Regions from separate parts of the Rhizobium sp. KNZ2-6A genome, predicted to be linked through region 1. Evidence: riboswitches for the same ligand, from Rfam matches in the RefSeq annotation. Region 1 holds a riboswitch; the other holds the start of a gene.
What was found. Region 1 has a riboswitch for cobalamin ahead of cobU (bifunctional adenosylcobinamide kinase/adenosylcobinamide-phosphate guanylyltransferase). Riboswitches for the same ligand answer to the same signal wherever they lie in the genome.

Region 1 (4,134 bases):
CGCGCCATGCCCCGCCGACAGAACCTGCGGGGAGATCAGCGCCAGTATGCCGACAACAAGACCTCCGAGCGCCGGGCGGAAGGGCGGCGCGATGGAGCTCTTGCGCGCCAGCTCCTCGGTCCAGGCGACGCCCTGCATGATCAGGATGCCGACGCCGGCGCAGCAGGCGCCGAGCAGAAGCGCCGGCAGATAATCGGCTGGGGCGATTGATCCAATATGGCCGATATCGATGGCGAAGTCATCGCCGGCGAGCAATCTTGCGATCATCGTCGATATCAGGGCCGAAACGACGACGGGCGTCAGTGTCAGGATGGAATAGGTGCCGATAATCAGCTCGAAGGCGTAGAAGGCGCCGGTGAGCGGCGCATTGAAGGCGGCGGCAATCGCGCCGGCGGCGCCACAGCCGACGAGCATGCGCAGATCCGCGCGCCGCATTTGCATCTTGTAACCGAATTTTGAGGCGATGCCGGCGGCAAGCTGGGTGTAACCGGCCTCGAGCCCGACGGAGGCACCGAATCCATTCGAGATCAGGTTCTGCACGGCGACGAGGATGCTGTCCGTCAGCGACATGCGGCCGCCGTGCAGCGCATTGGCTTCGATCGGGTCGACCATCGGCTTCTTGCGCGTGCGCGACAATATGTAGAGCAGGATGCCGAGGATGATGCCTCCGGCGATCGGCGCGATAAACAACACTGATTTGTCGGGAATCGCCATTGCCGCCGAGCTCAAGCGCTCATAGTCGGTTATGCCGTAGATGAGGCTGTGAAGCTTACGCGAGATGAAGCTCATCGCCGTTACGGCGCAGCCGGAGGCTATTCCCGCCAGTGCGCCGGCGAAAACAAGTCCCAATTCGCCACGGCGCAGCAATGCTCTGAACCGACCGAGATCGAACAGGGCGGAGAAGACGCCGAGGCGTCGCGCTTGGAATTTCTGCAACATTGGAAACGAACGAATGGTTTACTCGGATGTGAGGGCTTACCCTCTATAAACTTCTAACATCAAAGAAATGCGGCAAAAAAGCCGCTGATTTGCTGGGAATATTGGGCGATTTCGCAATCGGGACGCTCAGCGTCGCATCCCATGCCCTTGATTGACTTGAACTCAGTGAAAGCCTAATCATTGCCGGCATAACGAATGGTTCCCGAGCGGCGATCTGTCGCATGGGATGAAAAGGGAATGTGAAGGGACGGACCCAATCCGGGCGTTCTCATCACAGCCGACCCCGCGACTGTAGAGCGGTCAGGGTCTTTCGTTCGGTTTGAAGCCCATTCCGTCGATGGTTCGCATGGGGCGAACGGGGCGGGGCAGGAACAAGTCGAAAAAGCCACTGGCGTGGCATCATGATCAACCCGGGCTGGACGCCTCTTAAGTCTACGAATCGTCCGCCTTTTCATGATGAATTGCCGGGAAGGCGAGGAAGACCCGCTGGCGCACGATCGGGGGCGACCGATTTCGGTCCGCCCCCGTCGCGGCGCCTTATCCGCGAGCCAGGAGACCTGCCATGCGTGCCGGGCACAGAGCCTGTTCTGGAACGTCAGTTCCGCTGCCAGCACGGAGGTTGTTATGGCGCAAGACGAGTTTTCGGCGTGTAGGCGCCTCTTTTCCGGTAACGGCTTCATGCCGCCGGCCCTCGCTGTTGCGCGGGAGCGGGAATAACGCATGTCGTCTTCTGCTTCCCGAGCTGTTTTCGTCCTCGGCGGCGCCCGCTCCGGCAAATCCAGTTTCGCCGAATCCCTGATTTCCAACACCGGTCTCGAACGTCACTATGTGGCGACAGGTCAGGCGTGGGACGATGAGATGCGCGAGAGGATCGCTCAGCACCGTGCCGGCCGCGGCGATCTATGGCAGACGCATGAGGAGCCGATCGATCTCGTCAAGCGGCTCGCCGCGATCGACGCCGAAGGGCGCGCCGTGCTTATCGACTGCCTCACGCTCTGGCTGACCAATTTGATGATGGCGGAGCGGGACATAGCGGCGGAGTTTGCCGCCCTGACTGCATTTCTGCCGACTGCACGATCGCGGCTCGTTCTCGTCTCCAACGAGGTCGGGCTTGGAATCGTGCCGGAAAATCGCATGGCGCGCGAATTTCGCGACCATGCCGGCCGCCTGCACCAGATGGTCGCGGCGGCGAGTGCCGAAGTTTATTTTATCGCAGCGGGATTGCCGCTGAAAATGAAGGGTTGATCCATATGAACCAGGAAAAGATTCCAGCCACCGTCATCACCGGCTTCCTGGGAGCCGGCAAGACGACGATGATCCGCAACCTCCTGCAGAATGCCGGCGGCAAGAAGATCGCGCTGATCATCAATGAATTCGGCGATCTCGGCGTCGATGGCGATGTGCTCAAGGGCTGCGGCGCGGAGAATTGCACCGAAGACGACATCATCGAGCTGACCAATGGCTGCATCTGCTGCACGGTCGCCGATGACTTCATCCCCACCATGACGAAACTGCTGGAGCGCGACGCGCGCCCGGATCACATCGTCATCGAGACCTCGGGCCTCGCGCTGCCGCAGCCGCTGGTCGCCGCCTTCAACTGGCCTGACATCCGTACCCACGTCACCGTTGACGGCGTCATCACCGTAGTCGATAGTGCCGCCGTCGCCGCCGGCCGTTTCGCCGACGACCACGACGCCGTCGAGGCTGCCCGTGTCGAGGATGATTCGCTCGACCACGAGAGCCCGATCGAAGAATTATTCGAGGATCAGCTGACCTGCGCCGATCTGATCGTGCTCAACAAGACCGATCTGATCGACGTCGACGGTCTCGGCCGTGTCCGCGCCGAGGTTGCCTCCCGCACCGTCCGCAAGCCGACGATCATCGAAGCGAAGAATGGCGATGTACCCGCCGCCATCCTGCTCGGCCTCGGCATCGGCACCGAAGACGACATCGTCAACCGCAAATCCCATCACGAACTCGAGCATGAAGACGGCACGCCGCACGATCACGATGAGTTCGACAGCTTCGTCGTCGAACTCGGCCCGATTGCCGATCCAGCCGCCTTTATCGATGCGCTGAAGGGCGTGATCGCAGAACATGACGTGCTGCGCCTCAAAGGCTTCGTCGATGTCCCCGGCAAGCCCATGCGTCTGCAAGTTCAGGCTGTCGGCAGCCGCATCGACACCTATTTCGATCGCGCCTGGACACCGGGCGAAGCGCGCGCAACCCGGCTCGTGGTGATCGGCCTGCATGAGATGGACGAGACGATCGTGCGCAAGGCGATTGAAGCGTTGGTCTGATCGATGCTGCGTCTTTGCCGTGCGATACCCCCCTCTGTCCCTCGCGGGACATCTCCCCCACAAGGGGGGAGATTGGAAACTCGTGGCTGCCACATCGTAAAACAACCGATGTTGGGAGTTGCTGGGGCTTTGGGAGGTAAGTTCAGCGAAGCATGGCTCCGAATGATCTCCCCCCTTGTGGGGGAGATGTCACAACGTGACAGAGGGGGGTATGCCGCCGCATACTCTAAGGTCTAATGCATCTCCTTCTAGCTCAAAAGGGAACGATCAGCGACGGCGAAGAGGCGATCGATCTCGGGCAATCGCCCGGCGATATCGTCTTTCTGTCGGCCGCCGATACCGAGCTTGCGGCCATTGCCGCAGCCAACGGTGAGGGTGGTCGGTCCCTTCGGCTTGCAAGCCTGATGAGCCTCAAGCATCCGATGTCCGTCGATACCTATGTCGACAGGACAGCCCGGCATGCGAAGCTCATCATCGTGCGGGCGCTGGGTGGAGCGAGCTACTTCCACTATGCGCTGGAAGCATTGCATGCCTGCGCGGCGCGTCAGGGGGCCTTGATTGCGGTACTGCCGGGGGATTCGAAGCCCGATCCGGGACTGACGCCTTTTTCCAACGTCGCGCTCGATGATCTCAATGCGCTCTGGTCCTATCTGATCGAGGGCGGGGAGACGAATTCCAGCGCATTTCTCGCCTATGCCGAGGCGATGCTATCAGGCGCCGATAAGCCAATGCCTGCCGTGCCCTTGATGAAAGCGGGTATCTGGTGGCCGGGCCGGGGTGTGATCGGGGTCGAGGAATGGTGGAGGGTTTCCAATTCGGAGATGGCGACCCCTGCAGGATTCGAACCTCCGACAGTCGCGCTTTCCTTCTATCGCGCCCTCGTACAGAGCGGCGA
Region 2 (4,134 bases), on a different contig from region 1:
GCCTTGCCCGCCACCCGCTCGATCTCGCTTGCCGCGAGGCCGCCCGGTCGCAGCAGGCGCATCTCTCCATCCTCGACCTTGACGATGGTCGACTCCACGCCGACGACCGAGGCCCCGGCATCGAGAATGAGGGTAATGCGCTCACCGAGATCGTCATGGACATGGTCGGCGCTGGTGGCGCTGATCTTGCCCGACGTATTGGCGCTCGGCGCGGCAAGCGGTCGGTCGAAGGCGCGGATCAGCTCGCCGGCAAAGCCCTGGGGCACACGGATGCCGACCGTATCGAGCCCGGCGGTCGCCAGCGGATGGATGCCGCTATCAGGCTTGAGCGGCAGAACCAGCGTCAGTGGGCCGGGCCAGAAAGCTTCCGCCAGCTTGCGCGAGATCGGGTCGAAGATGGCATAGCGCTCCGCCATGGCAAGGTCGCTCATGTGGCAGATCAGCGGATTGAAGCGCGGACGTCCCTTCGTCTCGTAGATCCGGGTAATGGCGGCAGGATTGGTAGCATCGGCTGCAAGGCCGTAGACCGTCTCCGTCGGCAGGCCGATCGGCAGACCCTGGGCAAGCGTTGCCGTCGCGACCTCAATCGCCGTTTGCGGATGTTCGAGAATATCTATGTGTCGTGCCATGGCCTGCCTGCTTGCAGTTCAGGCCGTTCTTATGCTCTTCGAGTTTTCGGATCAATCGTCAAAGCTGGCGAATGATATCGCGAAGCTGCTCGTTGCGGGCGCCGAGGAGGAGAACATTGCGGATGGCGATCTGCGGATCGTGAGTGTGGAACAGCACGCCGTTGCCTCTGACGTCGCGGTTGATCGTCAGCTTCTTGTCTTCGGCTTCCTTGTCCGGATGGATCGCGACGGCGAAATACAGCCGCGAATATTTGAGGCTGATGTCCTCGAAGAAGTTCTCTTCCTGGCCGATGCGGGCAAAGAAGTTGGCGATGTAGAAGGCCCAGTTCACTTCCTCATATCGCGCGAACTGGGTCCGCGCGGCGGTAACGTGACAATAGCCGAGATGCGGCGTGTCCTTCAGCGTGTGATGAAAGATGAGCTTCGGAAAGCGGATGGACTTGTGGAAATTGTTGAGCCGGTCATGGGTCTTTTCGCCGGCGTCCCGGAGCTTCAGCGCCGTGCGTTCGGCCACCTGTTCATGGGTCAGGTATTCCCGCTCTTCCGCCAGCCAATGCGGCCTGTTGCGGTTGATGCGGCCGGTGCGCAGGAATTCGCTGTAGCCCGTCGTCGATACCGCTGCCGCCGGTTCGGGCTCGGCGGGCTTCCCAGCGTCGAAATATCTGAGTTTGGCCATGCCGGATCTCGCTGTAAATCTCTTTAGGCGACATGATGGATCACGGAGCTTGAGCCGAGCTTGATCGCACTGAGCCGAAGGCTCCCGATGGCGGCTCTGCGGGCGCTCTCCGCCGCCCAGTCATTCCCCTGATTATCGGCCGTTCGAGGACCTGTCGCAATCAGGATAAGGCGTCGTTGACGGAATGCGTATGCGATGCGCGGGCCATCTCCTATGCAAGCGCCTAAGAGATTGAACCGTCTCTCTATATTGTCACGATATGCAACCGTCCCATCATCCGGTTTCGCTTGTCGTCAATTTCGAAGCCGATGTCGCATTGCAGCACAGCGGCCGATCGGGCCGAGGGATATGATGACATCAATCTCAAGGTGCCGTCTGCTAGGGAGACGGAGAATTGGGAAGCCGGTCAAAATCCGGCGCTGCCCCCGCAACGGTGGTGGAGTAAGGCATGGCGAATTAAGCCACTGGGTCGATCGACCTGGGAAGGTGCCATGGGGCTCTGGAAACAGGGCCGCTCCAGAGCCCGGAAACCAGCCTTGGGCACATATGGTTTACTGACCGCGGCGGGCGGTCGGGACATTGCTTTCGGCTGTCTTCAACCGGCCGTGCATGTCCTTCGCCCGTTTCCTGGTACTGCGAAGGATAGGCAAATGGATATCGGCAGCAAAGTTCTGCGGCAATTGAAGAACCACCGGACGGGTTTGAGTCTGGAACAACCATTCTATACCGATCCGGATTACTTCAAGCTCGATATGGAGACGATCTACTATCGCGACTGGCTGTTCATCGGCCATGATTGTGAAGTGCCGCGCGCGGGCAATTATTTCACCGTCCAGATCGGCGATTATCCCGTCGTGATCGTTCGTGGCCGCGATCAGGTCATCCGCGCCTTCCACAACAGCTGTCGCCATCGCGGCTCGCGCGTCTGCACGACCGAGCGCGGCTCCTCGGCGAAGCTTGTCTGCCCCTATCACCAGTGGACCTATGAGCTCGACGGCTCGCTGCTCTTTGCCCGCCAGATGGCGGAGGATTTCGACAAGAGCCAGCATTCGCTAAAGCCGGTTCATTGTGAAAGCGTCGGCGGCTACATCTTCATCTGCCTCGCGCAGAACGCTCCGGATTTCGCGCCGGTTCGCGCGACGATCGAGCCTTACATGGCACCGCACCGCATCAGCGAAGCCAAGGTTGCCTTCCAGAGCACCATCATCGAAAAGGGCAACTGGAAGCTCGTCTGGGAAAACAACCGCGAGTGCTACCATTGCGCGGCCAATCACCCGGAACTTTGCCGCACCTTCCCGGAAGCGCCGACCGTTACCGGCGTGCAGGGCGCGATGAACGACCCCGTCATCACCGAGCACTGGCAGCGCTGCGAAGCGGCCGGCCTGCCGAGCGAATTCAAGATCTCGCCGGATGGTCAGTTCCGCGCCGCGCGCATGCCGCTGATCGAGGGGGCCGAGAGCTACACCATGTCCGGCCAGAATGCCGTCAGGCGGCCGCTTTCACCCGATGTGACGATCAATGGCATCGGCACCATGCTGTTGTTCCATTACCCCACAACATGGAACCACATCCTCGGCGACCACGCGATTTCCTTCCGCGTCCTGCCGATCAGCGCCGAGGAAACCGCCGTCACCACCAAGTGGCTCGTCCACAAGGATGCCGTCGAGGGCGTCGATTATAATCTGGAAGAGCTGACGCACGTCTGGACCGAAACCAACGATCAGGATCGCCGTATCGTCGAGGAAAATGCCTTCGGCATCCGCTCCCCGGCCTATGAGCCCGGCCCCTATTCGGAAATCCATGAGGGCGGCGTCATGCAGTTCGTCGAATGGTACACGACGTTTATGGTCAACCGGCTGCAGGGCGACCAGGCCAAGCTTTCGGCGGTTGCCTGAGCATGAACATGACCGTCTCCCTTTCGCACCGCCACCTCGACCAGATGCAGCCCTGGAGTGACAGGCAGCATCTGCTCGAATGCCTCTCGGCAACGCCCGAAGCGCCCGACGTGATGACCTTCACGTTCCGGTCCGATAAGGACAACTGGTTCCGCTATCTGCCGGGCCAGTTCGTGACGCTGGAGTTGCCGACGGCTCCGGAGCCGGTCATGCGCACCTATACGCTCTCCTCGACGCCGTCGCGGCCCTTCTCGGTCGCCGTGACGGTGAAGGCACAGAAGGATAGCATCGGAACGCGCTGGATGTTCGAGAACCTGAAGCCGGGCATGCGCATCAAGGCTTTCGGCCCGCTCGGCGATTTCAGCCATATCCGTCATCCCGGCGAAAAATATCTCTTTGTTTCCGCCGGCTCAGGCATCACACCGATGATGTCGATGACGCGCTACATGGCCGACACGGCACCGCTGTCGGATATTACCTTCGTCAATTGTTCGCGCGGCCCGGCCGATATCATCTTCCGGTCCGAGCTCGAATATCTCGCCCGTTTCATGCCCAACCTCAATCTCGGCCTGATCGTCGAGGGTTGCGGCCGCACCGATCTCTGGTCCGGATTGAAGGGGCGCATCGACAAGGCTAAGATCGGCCTGCTGGCGCCCGATTTCATGGACCGGACGATCTTCTGCTGCGGTCCGGAAGTCTTCATGGACGCCGTGCGCTCCATGCTGGAGGCGCATGGCTTCGACATGTCGCGCTACAATCAGGAAAGCTTCCAGCCGGCGAATGCGGCAACGCCGCTTGCGGAGGTTTCCGATGATGCATCGGGCGAGGCAGCGACGACGATCCGCTTCACCATGGCCGGCAAGGATGTCGTCTGCGCGGCGGGGCAGACCGTGCTTCAGGCCGCGCGCGGCGCCGGCGTGCGCATCGGGGCAGC

Region 2: it holds a riboswitch for cobalamin, as region 1 does, so the genes downstream of both, ACPYOP_RS16855 (aromatic ring-hydroxylating oxygenase subunit alpha) here and cobU (bifunctional adenosylcobinamide kinase/adenosylcobinamide-phosphate guanylyltransferase) in region 1, are expected to answer to the same signal.

The regions. Positions count from the first base shown of each region.
Region 1 covers NZ_JBNDIC010000035.1:34,615-38,748, reverse strand. Annotated here, with positions in the region: gene ACPYOP_RS22250 (chloride channel protein) at 1-939, opposite strand, end outside; cobalamin riboswitch at 1,119-1,518, shown strand; gene cobU (bifunctional adenosylcobinamide kinase/adenosylcobinamide-phosphate guanylyltransferase) at 1,660-2,184, shown strand; gene cobW (cobalamin biosynthesis protein CobW) at 2,190-3,239, shown strand; gene cobN (cobaltochelatase subunit CobN) at 3,476-4,134, shown strand, end outside.
Region 2 covers NZ_JBNDIC010000022.1:73,890-78,023, reverse strand. Annotated here, with positions in the region: gene ACPYOP_RS16865 (L-threonylcarbamoyladenylate synthase) at 1-629, opposite strand, end outside; gene ACPYOP_RS16860 (DUF6656 family protein) at 688-1,305, opposite strand; cobalamin riboswitch at 1,655-1,858, shown strand; gene ACPYOP_RS16855 (aromatic ring-hydroxylating oxygenase subunit alpha) at 1,956-3,200, shown strand; gene ACPYOP_RS16850 (FAD-binding oxidoreductase) at 3,203-4,134, shown strand, end outside.